Regions from separate parts of the Bradyrhizobium sp. WSM2793 genome, predicted to be linked through region 2. Evidence: predicted binding sites of a transcription regulator. Region 2 holds the regulator's gene; each other region holds the start of a gene.
What was found. Region 2 encodes PhoB, which activates phosphate uptake and scavenging genes when phosphate is short. Its sites were predicted from a motif close to TGTCATNNANCTGTCAT; they were not measured.

Region 1 (5,157 bases), on a different contig from region 2:
TTCCTGGCGAGCTCGATGCTGCAGTTCATCGTGTCGGTGGTCGGCGTGCTGGTGTTCGCGGGCCTCACCGCCTGGGATACCCAGCGGCTGAAGAACGACTACATCTACGGCTACGCTTCGGCCGGCGGTGACATCGCAGAGCGTGCGGCCATCACCGGCGCGCTGTCGCTGTACCTGAACTTCATCAACCTGTTCACGCTGCTGCTGCAGCTCCTCGGTCAGCGCGACTAAGCGCAACGACGAGAGAACGGATACGAACCCCGGCCGAAAGGCCGGGGTTTTTGTTTGGGGGGTGGGGTGGCGCTTGTAGCCCGGATGGAGCGCAGGCAATCCGGGACAGTCCTTTCCGCGGATAAGGCGGCCCCGGATTACGCTTCCCTCCATCCGGGCGACAAGGCCACGAGTGCCGCCTTTCCTCCTCGTCATTGCGGGCGCAGCGAAGCAATCCAGAGTCCCTCCGCGGATGCATTTCTGGATTGCTTCGATGCGTTCGCAATGACGGGTGGGGCAACACCGTTGCCCCTTTCAGCGGAAGCGGGAAGGCTCTAATCTTGCCGCCATGTCCGCACCTGAAATCAGACCTACAACCGAGGCCGACCTTCCCGCCATCACCGCCATCTACCAGCAGGCTGTCCGCGAGGGCACCGCGACATTCGAGCTGGAGCCGCCCGACCTCGTGGAGATGACGCGCCGTTATCGCGCGCTGGTCGACGGCGGCTATCCCTATTTCGTCGCTATCCTCGACGGCCGCGTGGCCGGCTATGCCTATGCCGGCGCCTACCGCCCGCGCCCGGCTTACCGCTTCACGGTCGAGAACTCGATCTATCTCGATCCCTCCTTCCACCGCCGCGGTGTCGGATCAAAGCTGCTGGAGCGGCTGGTCGCCGAATGCGAGGCGCGCGGCTTCCGCCAGATGATCGCGGTGATCGGCGATTCCGCCAATGCCGGCTCGATCGGCGTGCACACCAAGGGCGGCTTCAAGATGATCGGCACGCATCCCAATGTCGGGCTGAAATTCGGCCGCTGGCTTGATACGGTGATGATGCAGCGCGACCTCGGCGAGGGCGCGAAGACGGTGCCGACAAAGTAGATCTCGTAGGGTGGGCAAAGCGATACCCGGGACCACCGCGAGACAAAACCCGGATGTCGCTGCGCTCATCCGGGCTACGAAGAATTCGCCACATCACTGCTGTCGTAGGGTGGGCAAAGCGCAAGCGTGCCCACGGCTTGCGGCGATAGAGAAAGGACGTGGGCACGGCGCAATGCGCCTTTGCCCACCCTACGGCACCGTCAATGTGGCTACACCACCGCCAGCTTCCGATCGATCACCAGCAGCACGCGCTCCAGCTCGTGGCCGCGGCGCAGGATCAGGCCGGTCGCCGAGATCACGCTGTACATGCCCTGCTTGCGCGCCAGCCGCGGATCCTTCTCGATGCGATAGATCGGCACTTCCGAGGCACGGCGATAGACAGAGAACACGGCGCGATCCCTCAGGAAGTCGATGGCATAATCGCGCCATTCGCCGTCGGCGACCATGCGGCCGTAGAGATTGAGAATACGATGCAGCTCGAGCCGGTTGAACGTCACCCGGCTCAGTTGCGTCGCCGCCGCGGCGGGGCGGGCCGCCGCGCGCTGCTCGCTCGGATCGGCATCCTCCGACAGACTCATGGAGCGCTTCCTCATCGCACGGCATGACCCGAATCCGCGAAGACCGTCCCCGGAACCTGGATCATGACAGCTGCATGATTGCGCCAACCGGCCACCGCCGCAAGGGGCTCCTGATTCAACCGGTCGAATCGGTTACGAATCGGGGCACACGCTATGGTGGAACTCCCTCGCGGCAAACCGTCACGGGATCGTTAGCAGGAATCATACTCTCGCCGCTTTTCCGCCTAGCGACTGCCGCCCTGCATTGCGAAAAGACTCCCGTGCGTTGACCCGGTCCTTTCGGTTCCGGATTCCTCAGCCCCCAGCCCCCCGGGGTCGAACAGGATCGGGTCTGTACGCGCGACAAGGAGGGCCAACGCAAGTTGGTCCTTTTTTGTTTGTGTCGGGATGTTTCTGCCCCGGCGAAATTCTCCTCTCATCAGCGCCAACAGTCTCTCCCCTCATCCTGAGGAGCCGCGCTCCCTTCGCGTGGCGTCTCGAAGGATCGAGGCCCAACCGCATGAGCGGGGCCGGCATGGTTCTCACGGCGATGCGAAACATCGTCCGGTAGACGCGCGCAAGAGCGCGCTCCTCACCATGAGGGTGGGCAGTGAGTACGACGCTAGAGAATTGAAATCAGTGCAGCGACGTGTAGGCCGCACCCAGCATCGTGCCGGGCTTCTCGCGGCTGCCGTCCTGGACATAGACCACCGCGCCGTCGACGCCGTCGCGCGTGAGGTTCTCGATCGGCACCGTCCAGCTTTCCGAACGCCCGGTCCAGTCACCGACCTTGAGCAGGTTGCGCACCACGTTGTGATAGGTGACCTGCTGTCCGCGATTCTCGCCGCGGGTGATTGCGATCGGGACTGACTTGGCGATCGAACAGATCCAGACCTCGCCTTGCGAGACGGCCGGCTCGTTGCTCGCCGCCACCGATACGTTGATCTGCTTGCCCGCGAGCGACATCGTCACCGGCACGCTCATCACGCCCGTGCCCTTGTCGGTCTTGCCGATCGCGCTCTCGATGCCGGCACGATCGCTGCCGATGACATGGGTGGAGCCGTTGACCACAACCTGCGGCGTGTAGACCTCGCGGTCGCCGCGCATGCGCGAGTAAGCACGCTGCCGTGCAGAGAAGCGTGAATCCGCCAGCGTGTCCTTCCAACCCAGATAGTCCCAATAGTCGATCGGCATGCTCAGCGCGATGATCGACGGGTCTTTGGAGAGATCGCCGATGATCTGGTCGGCGGGCGGGCAGGAGGAGCAGCCCTGCGAGGTAAACAATTCGACAACGGCGCGGGGATCGGCTTCGGCAGGACGGATGACGGCGACAATCGCACAGATGCCGAGAGCTCCCGACCAGAGAGCACCGGACCAACGTGAAACCAGATGAGAAGCCGTCATTGTTGTCATGTCGAACGCCGCACACCATTGCTCGTGGGAAGGAAAACTTATCGCCGGATGGTCACCGTAGTCTTACGGGGCGCGACACACTCGACCGTCCAGGCCAACCGTCCGAAAGGAGGTTTTCCGCCGGGCGGGCCCATCTGGAGCATGCCGCAAACGCACGAAGGCGGCCTTGTGATAGGCCGCCTTCGTTTAACCTTCTACTCACGTCGCGGTGAGCCACCGTTCACAAATTCGCGCTTAGGCCGCGAGCTTGCGCAGCACGTAGTGCAGGATACCGCCGTTCCGGTAGTAGTCGAGCTCGTCCAGCGTATCGATGCGGCAGAGCAGCGAAACGCGCTGCAGCGAACCGTCGCCGGAGACGATCTCCGCGGTCAGCTTCTGGCGCGGCTTGAGATCGCCGACGAGGCCACGCAGCGTGACCTTCTCGTCGCCCTTCAGGCCGAGCGACGACCAGGAGGTGCCCTCCTCGAAGGTCAGCGGCAGCACGCCCATGCCGACCAGGTTGGAGCGATGGATGCGCTCGAAGCTCTGGCAGATCACGGCGCGCACGCCGAGCAGGCGCGTGCCCTTGGCGGCCCAGTCGCGCGAGGAGCCGTTGCCGTATTCGGCGCCGGCGAACACCACCAGCGGCACCTGCTCCTGCTGGTACTTCATCGCGGCGTCGTAGATCGACATCTGCTCGCCGTCGGGCCAGTGCTTGGTCAGGCCGCCCTCGGGGATATTTCCATCCGCGCCCTTCAACATGAAGTTCTTGATGCGGATGTTGGCGAAGGTGCCGCGCATCATCACTTCATGATTGCCGCGGCGCGTGCCGTACTGGTTGAAGTCGGCGGGACGCACCTGGTGCTCGCTGAGATATTTTCCAGCCGGAGAGGTAAGCTTGATCGAACCGGCCGGCGAGATGTGGTCGGTGGTTATCTTGTCGCCGAACATGGCGAGGATGCGGGCCTCGACGATGTCGGTGACCGGCTCCGGCTCCTTCTTCATGCCGTCGAAATAAGGCGGGTTCTGCACATAGGTCGAAGACATGTTCCAGCGATAGGTCTCGCTCTCGACGGTCTTGATCTTGCGCCAGTTGGTGTCGCCCTTGAACACGTCGGCATACTTCTTCTTGAAGATCGACGCGGTCACGAACTTCTTCATGAAGGCATTGATCTCCTTGGTCGTCGGCCAGATGTCCTTGAGGTACACCGGCTTGCCGTCCTTGCCCTCGCCGAGCGGCTCGACGGCGAGGTTCTTGGTGACGCTGCCCGCGAGCGCATGCGCGACCACCAGCGGCGGCGAGGCCAGATAGTTCGCCTGCACGTCGGGCGAGACGCGGCCTTCGAAGTTGCGGTTACCCGAGAGCACGGCCGCGGCGACGATGCCGTTGTCGTTGATCGACTTCGAGATCTCCTCGGGCAGCGGACCGGAATTGCCAATGCAGGTGGTGCAGCCGAAGCCGACCAGGTTGAAGCCGACCTTGTCGAGATCCTTCTGCAGACCGGAATCGGCGAGATAGCCGGCGACGACCTGGCTGCCCGGCGCGAGCGAGGTCTTCACCCACGGTTTTGCTTTCAGGCCCTTCGCGGCGGCGTTACGGGCCAGCAGGCCGGCGCCGATCAGCACGCTCGGGTTCGAGGTGTTGGTGCAGGAGGTGATGGCGGCGATCACGACGTCGCCATGGCCGATCTCGAAGTCCTTGCCTTCGACGGCGAAGCGCTTGCTGGGCTCCTCTGCCTTCTTGTACTCGGTGCCGAGAGCGAGCGAGAAGCCTTCGGCGACCGACGGCAGCGCGATGCGGCCTTCGGGACGCTTCGGACCGGCCATCGACGGCACGACGTCGGCGAGATCGAGCGTCAGCGTCTCCGTGAACACCGGATCGGCCGACTTGGCGGTGCGGAACAGCCCCTGCGCCTTGGCATAGGCCTGCACCAGCGCGACGCGCGGCGCCGCACGGCCGGAGGTCTTGAGATAGTCGATCGCGGCGGCGTCAACCGGGAAGAAGCCGCAGGTCGCGCCATATTCGGGCGCCATGTTGGCGATGGTCGCCTTGTCGGCAACCGAGAGATTGTCGAGGCCGGGGCCGAAGAACTCGACGAACTTGCCGACAACGCCGAG
Region 2 (5,157 bases):
CTTTGCCAGCGACATCACGTCAGGCGTGACGCCGGTGCGCCGATAGGCGAACAGATCGCCGCTGCGGCCCATGCCGGTCTGCACCTCGTCGAAGGCGAGCAGCAGGCCCTTCTCGTCGCAAAGCTGGCGCAACGCCTTGAGGAAGGTCGGCGTTGCCGAGCGCACGCCGCCCTCGCCCTGGATCGGCTCGATCAGGATGCCGGCGGTGTGCGGGCCGATCGCCTTCTTGACGGCCTCGATATCGCCATGCGGCACCTGGTCGAAGCCTTCCATGGGCGAGCCGAAGCCTTCGAGATATTTTGCAGAGCCGGTCGCGGCCAGCGTTGCCAGCGTGCGGCCGTGGAAGGCGCCTTCGAAGGTGATGATGCGATAACGTTCCGGATGCCCCTTGGAGAAGTGATGATGGCGGACCAGCTTGATCACACCTTCCAGCGCTTCGGCGCCCGAATTGCAGAAGAACACGAAGTCGGCAAAGCTTTCGTTGCAAAGCCGGCTCGCGAGCTTCTCGCCGTCCGGGCTCTGGAACAGGTTCGACATGTGCCAGAGCTTCGTCGCCTGCTCCTGCAGCGCCTTGACCAGATGCGGGTGGCAATGGCCGAGCGCATTCACAGCTACGCCCGAGGTGAAATCGAGATAGCGATCGCCATTGGTCGCGATCAGCCAGCAGCCTTCGCCGCGCTCGAAGCCGAGGTCGGCTCTGGCGAAAACGGGGAGCAAATGCGGCGCTGCGCTGTTAGTCATGATGTCACTTGAATGTTGCGGACGGTGTGACGCGTGCATTGCGCAACGCACCATCGACCGGCCCGGAAAACGAAACGTGCCGCCTTTTAAGGGCGGCACGCGGGACTATCTTATGCTTGGCAAGACGGGTGTCAATGCCGCCCGGAAAGCCTCAGGAAACGCTGAATCCGTAGTCTTGCGGTGCCGATTTTGCGGGTTTTCACCACGGAACATGTGGAAGCGAGTCGGCGGACTCTTGCGCGGGAGTCACGCCATATTGTAGCGTTTGGATTGTCAGATACGACATCTCGTGCAGCGGTTCTGATCCCAAGAGTCCTCTTGTACCGGCGTAAACGTTCGGGCGTCAGTCACGCGCCCGGCGAGCCTTAAGGGATTCTGACGGCACGGGTTTTTGAAGGCTTAGGCAATCGCTGCGAGGCCCCAGGATGGCTGGCGCGTAGCGAGGGAAAGGGTGCAATGACGGTTTTGACCTGGTCCGACGATCGCGTCGAGCAGCTGAAAAAGCTCTGGGAGGCCGGACTTTCGGCCAGCCAGATCGCAGCTGAGCTCGGCAATGTGACCCGCAATGCCGTGATCGGCAAAGTGCACAGGCTGGGTCTGTCCGGCCGCGCCAAGAGCCCTTCATCGGCAGCGCCCCGGCCGCGCAAGGCGCGTCCCGCGCAGCACATGATGCGGGTGACCCGCCCCATCGCGCGCGGCAACACCGCGCTGGCGCAGGCCTTCGAGGTCGAGGTGGAGGCCGAACCCGTCACCTACGACAACGTGGTGCCGATGGGCCAGCGGCTGTCGCTGCTCGAGCTCAACGAGGCGACCTGCCACTGGCCGGTCGGCGATCCCTCGAGCCCGGATTTCTTCTTCTGCGGCGGCAAGGCACTGTCCGGCCTGCCCTACTGCGCCCAGCACTCGCGCGTGGCGTATCAGCCGGCGGCGGATCGCCGGCGCGCGCCGGCGAAGCCGGGTCCGCGCTGAGTTCGCGGAATTCTCTGATCGTCAAGACTGCAGCCGTCACACGATGACGGCTCCACCAACTCGGTGTCATCCCCGCGAACGCGGGGATCCATAACCACAAGGCGCAGTTGTCGCGCGAGATGGTCACTCCGGGTCTTCGCCAAACCACTGCCTGTGGTTATGGGTCCCTGCTTTCGCAGGGACGACGCCGGAGAATGCGGCGGCGGCCCGCCAAAGCCAACGCCAGCAAACCTTACGTCTGCTCCGCCTTCGCGAAGCGGTCGTCGAGCGCGTAGCCGGCGCCGCGGACGGTGCGGATCGGGTCCTGCTCGCGGCCGAGATTGAGCAGCTTGCGCAAGCGGCCGATATGGACGTCGACAGTGCGCTCATCGATGTAGATGTCGCGACCCCAGACGCTGTCGAGCAGCTGCTCGCGCGAGAACACGCGGCCGGGATGCTCCAGGAAGAACTCCAGCAGGCGATATTCGGTCGGGCCGAGATCGATCGGCCGGCCCGAGCGCGCCACGCGGCGCTTGTCGCGGTCGAGCTCGATGTCGCCATAGGCCAGCACTGTCGCGAGCCGCTCAGGACTGGCGCGCCGCAGCAGGCCCTTCACGCGCGCCAGAAGCTCCGGCACCGAGAACGGCTTGACGATGTAGTCGTCGGCGCCGGTCGCAAGCCCCCGCACCCGCTCGCTCTCCTCGCCGCGCGCGGTGAGCATGATGATCGGGAGCTGCTTGGTGTCGGGCCGGGTGCGCAGGCGGCGGCACAGCTCGATGCCCGACAGGCCCGGCAGCATCCAGTCGAGCACGATCAGGTCCGGGATGTGCTCCTTGAGGCGGGTGTCGGCGTCGTCGCCGCGCATGACCGTCTCGACGTCATAGCCGTCGCCTTCGAGGTTGTAGCGAAGCAGCTCGGTGAGAGCTTCCTCGTCCTCAACCACCATAATGCGTGCGCCCATCGGGTCGTCGCTCCTTCAAGTCTTCAGGTATTCGGGACCGTCGTGGCGAAGGTGGTCATGTCGCCCTTCGGCCGCTTGTCGGTGATCGCCTGGCCCTCGATCATGTAGAACACGGTCTCGGCGATGTTGGTGGCGTGGTCGCCGATCCGCTCGATGTTCTTGGCGCAGAACATCAGATGGATGCAGAACGAGATGTTGCGCGGATCCTCCATCATGTAGGTGAGGAGCTCGCGGAACAGCGAGGTGCAGATCGCGTCGACCTCCTCGTCGCCCTTCCACACCGCCATCGCCGCCGGCAGGTCATGCGCGGCATAGGCATCCAGCACCGACTTGACCTGCTGCTGCACGAGGTCGGTCATGTGCTCCAGGCCGCGGAACAGCTTCAGCGGATGGAAGTCGGTCTCCAGCGCGGCGACGCGCTTGCCCATGTTCTTGGCGAGGTCGCCGATGCGCTCGAGGTCGGTCGCAACGCGCATGGCGCCGACGATCTCGCGCAGATCCACCGCCATCGGCTGCCGGCGGGCGATGGTGAGCACCGCGCGTTCCTCGATGCGCTTCTGCAGCGCGTCGAGCTCGGCGTCGATGGTGACGACGCGCTGGCCGAGCGCGACGTCGCGGCGGATCAGCGCGTCGACGGAATCGACGATCATGCGCTCGGCGATGCCGCCCATCTCGGCGACCAGGCGGGTGAGCTCCTGGAGGTCGGTGTCGAAAGCCTTTGCGGTATGTTCAGTACCCATGTCGCGTCTCCTCAGCCGAACCGGCCGGTGATGTAATCCTGCGTGCGCCGGTCGCTCGGCGACGTGAAGATCTTGCTGGTGTCGTCGAACTCGATCAGCTCGCCGAGATACATGAAGGCGGTCTTGTCGGAGACGCGCGCCGCCTGCTGCATGTTGTGGGTGACGATCGCGATCGTGTAGTTCTCGGACAGTTCCTGGATCAGCTCCTCGACCTTGGCGGTCGAGATCGGATCGAGCGCCGAGCAGGGCTCGTCGAACAAAATCACTTCAGGACGCACCGCGACGGTGCGGGCGATGCACAGGCGCTGCTGCTGGCCGCCGGAGAGCGACAGGCCGGAGGCGTTGAGCTTGTCCTTGACCTCGTTCCACAGCGCGCCGCCGCGCAGTGCCTTCTCGACGCGGTCGTCCATCTCGGACTTCGAGATCTTCTCGTAGAGGCGGATGCCGAAGGCGATGTTCTCGTAGATCGTCATCGGGAACGGCGTCGGCTTCTGGAACACCATGCCGACCCGGGCGCGCAGCAGATTGAGGTCGAGCCTGGGGTCGAGGACGTTGGTCTGGTCCAGCATGAGCTGGCCGGTGGCGCGCTGGCCCGGATAGAGGTCGTACATCCGGTTGAAGATGCGCAGCAGGGTCGACTTGCCGCAGCCCGACGGGCCGATGAACGCCGTGACGCGGTTGGCGCCCAGCGTCAGGTTGATGTTCTTCAGCGCGTGGTGCTCGCCGTAATAGAAATTGAGATTGCGCACCGTCACCTTGGCCGGGGCTTCCGGCAGCGGCTGCGAGGCCAGATGAGCGTTGGAACTCATGGATACGGACAGGTCGGTCATTTTGCAGTCCTCTCGGCGCCGAGGATGCGCGCGCCAATGTTCAGGGCAAGCACGGTGAGCGTGATCAGCAGCGCGCCGCTCCAGGCGAGCTGCTTCCAATAGGCATAGGGGCTCTGGACGAAGTTGTTGATGGTAACCGGCAGGTTGGCCATCGTCTTGTTCAGGCCGAGGCTGAAGAACTGGTTCGACAGCGCGGTGAAGAGCAGCGGCGCGGTCTCGCCGGCGACGCGGGCGGTGGCGAGCAGCACGCCGGTGATGAGGCCCGACCGGGCCGCACGATAGGCGATACGCTTGATCACCAGCGAGCGCGGCAGGCCGAGCGCCGAGGCCGCCTCGCGCAGGGGATTCGGCACCAGCAGCAGCATGTCCTCGGTGGTGCGCAGCACGACCGGGATCACGATGACGGCGAGCGCGAGCGCGCCCGCGATCGCGGAGAAGCCACGCATCGGCACCACCACCGCGCCATAGATGAACAGGCCGATGATGATCGAGGGCGCCGAGAGCAGGATGTCGTTGATGAAGCGGATCACCGAGGTCAGCTTGTCGTTGCGGCCGTATTCGGCAAGGTAGGTGCCGGCGAACAGGCCGAGCGGCGCGCCGATGCCGACGCCGATCAACGTCATGATGATCGAACCGACGATCGCGTTGCGCAGGCCGCCTTCGGTCGAACCGGGCGGCGGCGTATCCGCGACGAAGATCTGAAGATTGAGGCCGGCCAGGCCGTTGAAGAGCAGCGTGACCAGGATCAGCGCGAGCCAGGTGACGCCGAAGGCGGCCGCGGCGAAGCAGAGCCCGCGGATGACGATATCCTTGCGGCGACGACGCGAATAGATCGGATTGAGCGCCATGACGTTACTTCCCCGCCTTCTTGTCCAGCCGCATCAGCATCAGCCGCGCTGCGGCCAGCACGAAGAACGTCAGCACGAACAGCAAGAGG
Region 3 (5,157 bases), on a different contig from region 2:
TTGGCGAGCTCGGCGATCTCGATCTGCTGCGCCGCGCCGGTCTTGGCACCGCCGCCTTCGAGCAGGCGCACGCCGCCATTGGCGACGTCGTAAGTGCCGAGGAAGTCGCGGCCGCGGCCGACCGGCCAGGTCATCGGCGTGGTGTCGAGCGCCAGCGTCTTCTCGATCTCGTCGAGCAGCTCGAACACGTCGCGGCTCTCGCGATCCATCTTGTTGATGAAGGTGATGATCGGGATATCACGAAGACGACACACCTCGAACAGCTTTCGGGTGCGCGCCTCGATGCCCTTGGCGGCGTCGATCACCATCACGGCGGAATCGACCGCGGTCAGCGTGCGATAGGTGTCTTCCGAAAAGTCCTCGTGGCCCGGCGTGTCCAGCAGGTTGAACACGAGCCCTTCGAACTCGAAGGTCATCACCGAGGTCACGACAGAGATACCGCGCTCGCGCTCGATCTTCATCCAGTCCGATCGCGTGTTGCGCCGCTCGCCCTTGGCCTTGACCTGGCCGGCCAGGTTGATGGCGCCGCCGAACAGCAGCAGCTTTTCGGTCAGCGTGGTCTTGCCGGCGTCGGGATGGGAGATGATCGCAAACGTGCGCCGCCGCGCCACTTCAGCGGCAAGCGGGGAACGGGCCGGCGATTCGGCTGTGGTGGTGGCGATGTCGGACATGGCGGGAGCGTGTGGCAGGGAAAACGGGCCTGATCAAGCCTCATTTGGTGATTGCGGAGCCTTCCGGCCAGCCCCATATCGGCCTTGGCCATACTGGCCTTGGGGGGAGGACGGCCTCCCCGCCCATCAGCCGCGGGGACGACCCTGCCTTGAAGGGAGGGTCGTCATGGCCTGGAGCATCCTGTTCGTCGCGGGTCTTCTCGAGATCACCTGGGCGATCGGCCTGAAATACACCGAGGGTTTTAGCAGACTTGTTCCGTCCGTCGTCACGCTCGCGGCCATGGCTGGCAGCGTCATCCTGCTCGGCCTCGCCCTCAAATCGCTGCCCGTCGGAACCGCCTATGCGGTGTGGACCGGCATCGGCGCGGTCGGCACCGCAACGCTGGGCATTGTCCTGTTCGGGGAGCCGGCCACCGCCCTTCGTCTTGCCAGCATCGCCCTGATCGTTGCCGGGATCGTCGGGCTGAAGCTGGTTACTTGACGAAGATCTTGACCGCCCACCAGGTCAGCGCCGCTACGACGGCCGAGGCCGGGATCGTGATCACCCAGGCGTAGACGATCGAGCTGGCAACGTTCCAGCGCACCGCCGAGACGCGGCGGGCGGCGCCGACGCCGACGATGGCGCCGGTGATGGTGTGCGTGGTGGAGACGGGAACCCCAAGATAGGTCGCCATGAACAAAGTCGCGGCCCCGCCGGTCTCGGCGCAAAAGCCCTGCATGGGAGTCAATTTGGTGATGCGCAGGCCCATGGTGCGGACGATGCGCCAGCCGCCCATCAGCGTGCCCAGCGCCATCGCCGCCTGGCAGGACAGCACCACCCAGAACGGCACCGAGAAGTCGCTGCCGAGATGGCCCTGCGAATAGAGCAGCACCGCGATGATGCCCATGGTCTTCTGCGCGTCGTTGCCGCCATGGCCGAGCGAATAGAGCGAGGCGGAGGCGAATTGCAGGATGCGGAAGGCGCGATCGACCGCGAACGGCGTCGAGCGCACCGAGGCCCAGGACACGATCGCCACCAGCATCATCGCCAGCAGGAAGCCGATCAGCGGCGACAGCACGATCGCCAGTACCGTCTTGCTCAATCCGCTCCACACCGCAGCCGAGATCCCGGCTTTGGCCATGCCGCCGCCGACGAGCCCGCCGATCAGCGCATGCGACGACGAGGACGGGATGCCGAGCGCCCAGGTCACGAGGTTCCAGACGATGGCGCCGACCAGGGCCGCGAAGATCACCTGGGCATCGACGATCGAGGGATCGATGATACCGGTGCCGATGGTCTGGGCGACGTGCAGTCCGAACACCATGAAGGCGACGAAATTGAAGAACGCGGCCCAGAACACCGCGAATTGCGGCCGCAGCACGCGGGTCGAGACGATGGTCGCGATCGAATTGGCGGCGTCGTGCAGGCCGTTCAGGAAATCGAACAGCAGCGCGACGGCGATCAAGCCGACCAGGACGGGAAGACCCAACGCGGCATCCACAGCGGCCTGCCCTAAACTTGCTCGATGACGATGCTGTTGATCTCGTTCGCGACGTCGTCGAAGCGATCCGCCACCTTCTCGAGGTGGTCGTAGATCTCGACGCCGACGATGAAGTCCATCGCATTGCCGTCGCGATGCTTGAGGAACAGCTCCTTCAGACCGATGTCGTGGAGATCGTCGACGCGGCCCTCGAGCTTGCCGAGCTCCTCCGTGATCGCGGTCAGCATGGCGACGTTCGGGCCGATTGATTGCATGAGCGGCAGCGCGCGGCCGACCAGATTGGCGCATTCGATCAATAGCCCGCCGATCTCGCGCATGGGCGGCTCGAAGGTGCGGACCTCGAACAGCATCACCGCCTTGGCGGTCTGCTGCATCTGGTCGATGGCGTCGTCCATCGACGTGATCAGGTTCTTGATGTCGCCGCGGTCGAACGGGGTGATGAAGGTGCGGCGCACCGCCGTCAGCACCTCGCGGGTGATGTTGTCGGCATCATTCTCGAACTGGTTGACGCGCTGGCAATAGACCGGCGTCTCCTCGCCCCCGTTCAGCATGCCCTGGAGCGCGATGGAGCCCTGGATCACCGTCTGGGCATGCCGGTCAAACAGGTCAAAGAACCGTTCTTCCTTGGGCAGGAAAGCACGAAACCATCGCATCATGGGGGTAGGCTACCGGTTGGAAATGGCCCGGCCCTGTCAGGCCGTCATGAAACTGTCATAGACCATTTTCGATCCGCGCGCGTGTCATCTCACGCCCGTGGAGCCGGATCATCCACCGCTTTCAAGCGGCCGGCAAACCGATTTCAAATCAACCAGTTAGAGCGATCTCCGGAAGTAATGCGCGATTTCGCCGATGACGCCGCGGCGGAAGGTGAGCACGCAGACCACGAAGATCGAGCCCTGGATCACCGTCACCCATTGGCCGAAGCCGGCGAGATATTGCTGCATGGCGATGATCGCGAAGGCACCGACCACGGGGCCGAAGATGGTTCCGAGGCCGCCAACCAGCGTCATCAGCACGACCTCGCCCGACATCGACCAATGGACGTCGGTGAGCGAGGCGTTCTGCGCCACAAAGACCTTCAGCGCACCGGCAAAACCGGCCAGCGTTCCCGACAGCACGAAGGCCAGGAACTTGTACTGGTCGGTGCGGTAGCCCAGCGAAATCGCGCGCTGCTCGTTCTCCCGGATCGACTTCAGCACCTCGCCGAACGGCGAGTTGATGATGCGGTAGATCAACAGGAAGCCGGCAAGGAACCCGACCAGCACGACGTAATAGAGCACCGTCGGCTTGGACAGATCGAAGACGCCGAACATGCGTCCCTGCGGGATGCCCTGGATGCCGTCCTCACCGTGGGTGAACGGGGCCTGGAGGTAGATGAAGTACAGGAGTTGTGACAGAGCCAGGGTGATCATCGAGAAATAGATGCCCTGGCGGCGGATCGAGATGTAGCCGGTGATGATCGAGAGCACGAAAGCCGCGGCGATGCCGACGAGGATGCCGAGCTCAGGCGGCAACGCCCACACTTTCAGCGCATGCGCGCAGCAATAGCCAGCGGTCCCCAGGAACATGGCGTGGCCGAACGACAGCAGGCCGCCATAGCCGACCAGCAGATTGAAGGCGCAGGCGAGCAGCGCAAAGCACAGCGCCTGCATCACGAAGAACGGGTAGACGCCCGTGAATGGTACCGACGCCAGCAGCAGCGCCATCACTACGAAAGCGATCATCTCGTCGCGCATCGCGCGAGGGGGCACCGGCAGCGTGTCGTCCGTCAGGGTTGTCATATCAGGCCGCCCTTCCCGTCAATCCCGTTGGCTTCACCAAGAGCACCAGCACCATCAGCACGAACACGACGGTGTTGGAGGCCTCGGGATAGAAATACTTGGTCAGACCCTCGATCACGCCGAGCGCGAAGCCGGTGATGATGGAGCCCATGATCGAACCCATGCCGCCGATCACGACCACCGCGAACACCACGATAATCAGGTCGGCGCCCATCAGCGGTCGCACCTGGTTGATCGGCGCCGACAGCACGCCCGCGAGCGCGGCAAGGCCGACGCCGAGACCATAGGTCAGCGTGATCATGCGCGGCACGTTGATGCCGAAGGCACGCACCAGCGTCGGATTTTCGGTGGCGGCGCGCAGGTAAGCGCCGAGCTGGGTCTTCTCGATCAGGAACCATGTCGCCAGACATACGACCAGCGAGAACACGACCACCCAGCCGCGATAGATCGGCAAGAACATGAAGCCCAGATTCATGCCGCCCTTGAGCTGGTCCGGAATGGCGTAAGGCAGGCCGGAGGAGCCGAAATAATTCTGGAACACGCCCTGCACGATCAGCGCGATGCCGAAGGTCAGGAGCAGGCCGTAGAGATGGTCGAGCCCGGTCAGCCATTGCAGCATGGTCCTTTCCAGGATCATGCCGAAGATGCCGACGATCACGGGTGCGATCAGCAGTGCCCACCAGTAGTTGATGCCACCGAGGCTCAACAGGAAATAGGCAACGAAGGCGCCCATCATGTAGAGCGCGCCATGGGCGAAATTGATGATGTTCAGCATGCCGAAAATCACGGCAAGCCCGAGACTGAGCAGCGCGTAGAACGAGCCGTTGATCAGTCCCACCAGTAGCTGAGCGTATAGAGCCTGCATCGATCCCGCACCCGGTCCCTTCTCGTCGTTCCCCAAGAGCAAGCCGGCGCCGTAGCGCCGGCTCGCATCATCACACTTACTTCTTCACGAGCGGACAGACGCTCTCGGACAGCGGCCGGAACGCCTGATCCGCGGCCGTCGTGCCGATCAGCTTGTAATAGTCCCAGGGCCCTTTGGATTCCTCGGGCTTCTTGACCTCGAACAGATAGGCGGGATGCAGCTTGCGACCGTCCCCGCGGATCGTTCCCTTGCCGAACAGCGGATCGTCCGTCGGCGTCTCCTTCATCTTGGCGACCACCTTGGCCCCGTCATGCGGATTGCCGCCCATCGCCTCCAGCGCCTTGAAATAGTGCAGCAGA
Region 4 (5,157 bases), on a different contig from region 2:
GCAGGCTCGAAGCTGAAGCGGCGTTGCGCGGCCAGGCGGCAACGCCGGATCATTTTGGACGCGCTGCCGATCTGCTGCTGCAGGGAGCGGTCGCTGGTTCGCACAACGGCTTCAAGCTCGAACTCGCACGCCGGGCCGTCGTGCGTACGCTGATGCAGGCCGCAAGCGGCACACCACAGTCACAAGCTCACAAGAAGATCGCGTGAGGGACCGATGAACGGCTATGTCGGAACACCAACGTCCCGCGTCGATGGCCGGGCCAAAGTCACTGGCGCCGCCAAATATGCCGGCGAATTCGCGGCAGACGGCCTCCTCCATGGCTTCATCGTCGATGCCACGGTTCCGCGCGGGCGCATCGCTCGGCTCGACACCAGCGACGCGCTGAAGGTGAAGGGCGTGGTCGACGTGCTCACGCATACGCATCGCGTGGCCCTCGCCGACAAGGATGAGGCCTGGAAGGACGAGGTGGCGCCGGAGAAGGGTTCACCCTTCCGCCCGCTTTACGACGACAGGGTCAAGTTCAACGGTCAGCCAATCGCGCTCGTCATCGCGGAGGACTGGGAAACTGCCAAATTCGCGGCAACGCGCGTGCGTGTCGAATACGAGCAGGAGGCGTTTGCGACCGATCTCGAAACCGAACGCGGCACATCCGCCAATGTGGACCAGCCGCACAAGCCGCGCGGCGACGCCGCAGCGGCGCTGGCTGGGGCAGCGGTTCGCCATGAGGCCGACTACGTCCTCCCGACCGAGCACCACAACCCGATGGAGCTCTATGCGACGACAGCGGTCTGGGACGGCAGCGGCAGCCTCACGGTCTACGACAAGACGCAGGGCGTCCAGAACGTCCATAAATATCTCTGCGGCGTGTTCGACATGAAGCCGGAGGACATCCGCGTGGTCTCGCCCTATGTCGGCGGCGCCTTCGGCTCCGGCCTGCGGCCGCAGCACCAGGTGGTGCTGGCAACGCTTGCCGCCCTCGCGCTGAAGCGATCCGTTCGTGTCGTATTGACGCGGCAGCAGATGTATGGGCTCGGCTACCGGCCGATGACCATCGAGCGCGTCGCGCTCGGCGCAAAGTCGGACGGCACGCTCGATGCGGTCACGCACGAAGCCATTGCCGTCACCTCGCGCTACGAGGATTTCTCACGCAATGACACCGGCTGGGCGCAGCAGCTCTACAAGAGCCCCAACAGTCGCCTCTCCCACAAGCTCGTCCACCTGGACGTCCCCACCCCCTGCGACATGCGTGCGCCGGGCGCGGCAACGGGCGTCTGCGCACTCGAATGCGCCATGGACGAGCTGGCCGTCGCACTCAAGCTCGATCCGATCGAGCTGCGCCTGAAGTGCTACTCGGATCGCGACCAGAGCGAAGACCTGCCCTTCACCAGCAAGCAGCTGCGCGAATGTTACGCCCGTGGCGCGGAAGCCTTCGGCTGGGCCCGCCGCAATCCCGCGCCGCGTGTGATGCGCGATGGCAAGGACCTGGTCGGCTGGGGCATGGCGACAGGGGTGTGGGAGGCGCTGCAGATGCCGGTCGCCGTGCGCATCGTGCTGACCGCCAACGGCCACGCCGAGGTATCCTGCGCCGCGTCCGATATCGGCACCGGCACCTACACCATCATGGCGCAGGTCGCGGCCGACGCCCTCGGGCTGCCGATCGGGAATATCGACGTGAAGCTTGCCGATTCAACCCTGCCCCAAGCGCCCGTCGAGGGCGGCTCCTGGATGGCCGCTTCGAGCGCACATGCGGTCTTGGGAGCGGCCGAGGACATTCGCCAGGAGCTCGCGCGTCTGGCCAAGGCGATACCTGACTCGCCACTTGGCGGCCTCAATGCATCGGAAATGGTTCTTGTTGACGGCACGATTTCCAAGGCCGGCGACAAGAGCCGCGCTGTCTCGATCGCCGATGTGATGCGTCACGGCAAGCTCGAGCGGATCGAGAAGCAGAAGCTCAACCAGTTCGCGGAGGACAAGTCGCACGCCCGCAACACGCATTCGGCTGTCTTCGCCGAGGTGAAGGTCGACGAGGAACTCGGCGTCATTCGGGTCACGCGAGTCGTGAGCGCCGTCGCGGCCGGGCGGATCCTGAATACCAAGACAGGCCGCAGCCAGATCATGGGCAGCGTGGTCTGGGGGATCGGAATGGCGCTGCACGAGGAGACGGTCATGGACCACCGCTTCGGCCGCATCATGAACGCGAACATCGCCGAGTACCACATCCCGGTGAATGCCGATATTCACGACATCGACGTCATCTTCGTCGACGAGCCGGACGACCGAATCAACAAGCTCGGCGTCAAGGGTCTCGGCGAGATCGGCATCGTGGGCGTGCCTGCGGCAATCGCGAACGCCGTCTATCATGCCACCGGCAAGCGTGTCCGGCACTTCCCGATCACGCTGGACAAGCTGCTCGGCTGACCTGCCTTGTCATCCGAGCCATGCCTGGATCGGGTCAGTGTCATCCAGCTGTCATCGAATGTGTCGATGAGCTGTGTCTCTGGCACATTCAGGACCCGACATGGACTATTTCAAGCGCTTCAACTTCCTGTTCGCCGCACCAGTGTTCGACGCCGACGATCTCGAAGGCGTCCGCTTCAACCAGATCATCGAGGAGATCCAGCGCTCCGGCTTCGAGGTGGTCCGGGCGCGCAAGCTCGAGGATGCCGAGATGGCGGTGCAGACCGACGCCGCGATCGGCTGCATGGTGGTGGACTGGGGCAAGAAGGGCCTGGAGGGCAAGACCTCGGCGCTGATCAATTTGATGCGCCGCCGCGGCCTCGATTTCCCGATCATCCTCCTGATCCGGCGCAAGCGCTTCGAGGACCTGCCGGTCGAGGTGCTCGATTTCATCGACGGCTATGTCTTCCTGTCCGAGGAAACGCCGACCTTCATCGCCAAGAATCTAATCAGCCGGCTCAAGCAATATGCCGAAACGCTGAAGACGCCGTTCTTTGGCGCGCTGGTCGACTATGCCGAGGAAGGCAACCAGCTCTGGACCTGCCCGGGGCACAATGGCGGCGTATTCTACAACCGCAGCCCGATCGGCCGGGTCTTCGTCGAGCATCTCGGCGAATCCGTGTTCCGGGACGACCTCGACAATTCCGTGCTCGATCTCGGCGACCTCCTCACCCACGAGGGGCCGGCGCTGAAGGCGCAAAAGGAAGCCGCGCAGATTTTTGGCGCGGAGAAGACCTATTTCGTGCTCAACGGCACCTCGACCTCGAACAAGGTCGCGCTCGGCGCCCTCGTCACCGACGGCGACCTCGTGCTGTTCGACCGCAACAACCACAAGGCTGCCCATCACGGCGCCCTGATGATCAACGGCGGCGTCCCGGTTTACGTGCCGACCATCCGCAACGCCTGGGGCCTGATCGGCCCGATGCGCTGGGACGTGCTGGACGAGAAGACCTTGCGCGAGGCGATCCGCAATCACCCGCTGGTCACGGACAAGGAGGCCTGGCGCAAGGAGCGGCCGTTCCGCGTCGCCGTCGTCGAACAGTGCACCTATGATGGGACGATCCACAGCGCCGAGATGATCCTGAAGCGCATCGGCCATCTGTGCGAGTACATCCTGTTCGACGAGGCCTGGGCCGGCTTCATGAAGTTCCACCCTCTCTATGCCGGCCGTTTCGCCATGGGGCTGGCGAACCTTCCGCCGGAAGCACCGGGCATCATCGCGACGCAATCGACTCACAAGCAGCTTGCGAGCTTCTCGCAGGCCTCCCAGATCCACATCAAGGACCGCCACATCCGCGGCCAGAAGCGACGCGTCGAGCACCGCCGCTTCAACGAAAGCTTCATGCAGCACGCCTCCACGTCACCCTTCTATCCGCTGTTCGCCTCGCTCGACGTCGGTGCGCAGATGATGAAGGGCCGCTCGGGCGAAGTGCTGTGGGACGACACGATTCGCCTCGGCATCGAGCTGCGCAAGAAGATCCGCGCGATGCGCAGGGAGTTCGAAGAGAAAGAGCAGAATCCGGACCGGCGCTGGTTCTTCGAACCCTTCGTTCCCGACCGCGTCGCCATTCCCGATGTCGGCCGCCCGGGCGCCGTCCACAACGTCGCCTGGGAAACCCTCTCGACCGATGAGCTCGCCACCAACGCCGCGCTGTGGCAGCTCTCGCCCGATACCAACTGGCACGGCTTCCCCGGCATGGCCGAGGAGTTTGCCATGACAGATCCGAACAAGCTGACGCTGCTCACCCCCGGCTTCGACCGCTCAGGTGCCTATGCCGAGCACGGCATCCCTGCCCCCGTCGTGGCGCAATATTTGCGCGAGAACCGCATCGTCCCCGAGAAGAACGACCTCAACTCCCTGCTCTTCCTGCTGACCCCCGGCGTCGAGGCGAGCAAGGCCGGCACGCTGATCTCGGGCCTTGTCGCCTTCAAGAAGCTCCACGACGACAATGCACTGCTGGCCGACGTCATTCCGGAGTTCTATCAGCGGCGGCAGGCGCGCTATGCCGGCGTGCGCTTACGCGATCTCTGCGGCGAGATGCACCGGTTCTTCCGCGCCGCCGACGTCAGCGCGCTTCAGGCCCGGCAGTTCATGCCCGAGCACATGCCTGAGATCGCGATGTCGCCCCGCGATGCCGCGCGCTATCTGTTCAAGAACGATGTCGACTATTTGCCGATCGAGGCCATCGCGGGCCGCATCGCGACCACCCCTTTCGTGGTCTATCCGCCGGGCATCGCCACCATCGTGCCCGGCGAGCGGCTGACGGAACGGGCCAAGCCCATGGTCGATTATCTCAAGATGTTCGAAACCTGTTTCAACACGTTTCCGGGCTTCGACGTCGAGATCCAGGGCGTCTACAAGGAGATCGATGCCCAGGGGCGCATCGGGCTCTATACTTACGTCGTTGCCGAGTAGGTGCGAATGAACGAAACAGCGGCGCGCGCGAGTGACGAACCCGTCCTGGTCAGACCGTCACGCGACAGCGATGTCGAGGCGATGCTGGCGATCTACCGCCATCACGTCCGCAACGGCGTGGCGCGCGACATCGAGGGAACCGGTGCGCCCGAGCCGGACGATCTGCGCGACCGGCGCAAGAACCTCAGGCAGATCCGCCTGCCGCATCTGGTCGCGACGTTTCGCGGCGAGGTGGTCGGCTATGCCTATGCCGTGCTGTTCCGCAAGCGCCCGGCCTATCGCTA

Region 1: a site for PhoB is predicted at 1,732-1,748, ahead of A3AS_RS0117560 (DUF2794 domain-containing protein). Genes of this name have one in related genera too.
Region 3: a site for PhoB is predicted at 2,851-2,867, ahead of A3AS_RS0110840 (DUF47 domain-containing protein). Genes of this name have one in related genera too.
Region 4: a site for PhoB is predicted at 2,457-2,473, ahead of A3AS_RS0101755 (Orn/Lys/Arg decarboxylase N-terminal domain-containing protein). Genes of this name have one in related genera too.

Annotation. Positions count from the first base shown of each region.
Region 1 covers NZ_KB902782.1:52,413-57,569, forward strand. Annotated here, with positions in the region: gene A3AS_RS0117550 (Bax inhibitor-1/YccA family protein) at 1-231, shown strand, start outside; gene A3AS_RS0117555 (GNAT family N-acetyltransferase) at 560-1,090, shown strand; gene A3AS_RS0117560 (DUF2794 domain-containing protein) at 1,300-1,668, opposite strand; gene A3AS_RS0117565 (thioredoxin family protein) at 2,284-3,060, opposite strand; gene acnA (aconitate hydratase AcnA) at 3,295-5,157, opposite strand, start outside.
Region 2 covers NZ_KB902771.1:218,537-223,693, reverse strand. Annotated here, with positions in the region: gene A3AS_RS0107145 (aspartate aminotransferase family protein) at 1-741, opposite strand, end outside; gene A3AS_RS0107140 (GcrA family cell cycle regulator) at 1,198-1,710, shown strand; gene phoB (phosphate regulon transcriptional regulator PhoB) at 1,943-2,650, opposite strand; gene phoU (phosphate signaling complex protein PhoU) at 2,674-3,390, opposite strand; gene pstB (phosphate ABC transporter ATP-binding protein PstB) at 3,402-4,220, opposite strand; gene pstA (phosphate ABC transporter permease PstA) at 4,217-5,068, opposite strand; gene pstC (phosphate ABC transporter permease subunit PstC) at 5,073-5,157, opposite strand, start outside.
Region 3 covers NZ_KB902775.1:143,501-148,657, forward strand. Annotated here, with positions in the region: gene A3AS_RS0110825 (peptide chain release factor 3) at 1-671, opposite strand, end outside; gene sugE (quaternary ammonium compound efflux SMR transporter SugE) at 838-1,152, shown strand; gene A3AS_RS0110835 (inorganic phosphate transporter) at 1,145-2,152, opposite strand; gene A3AS_RS0110840 (DUF47 domain-containing protein) at 2,164-2,808, opposite strand; gene A3AS_RS0110845 (branched-chain amino acid ABC transporter permease) at 2,965-3,933, opposite strand; gene A3AS_RS0110850 (branched-chain amino acid ABC transporter permease) at 3,935-4,798, opposite strand; gene A3AS_RS0110855 (ABC transporter substrate-binding protein) at 4,875-5,157, opposite strand, start outside.
Region 4 covers NZ_KB902768.1:397,247-402,403, reverse strand. Annotated here, with positions in the region: gene A3AS_RS0101765 (xanthine dehydrogenase family protein subunit M) at 1-206, shown strand, start outside; gene A3AS_RS0101760 (xanthine dehydrogenase family protein molybdopterin-binding subunit) at 214-2,418, shown strand; gene A3AS_RS0101755 (Orn/Lys/Arg decarboxylase N-terminal domain-containing protein) at 2,519-4,873, shown strand; gene A3AS_RS0101750 (GNAT family N-acetyltransferase) at 4,880-5,157, shown strand, end outside.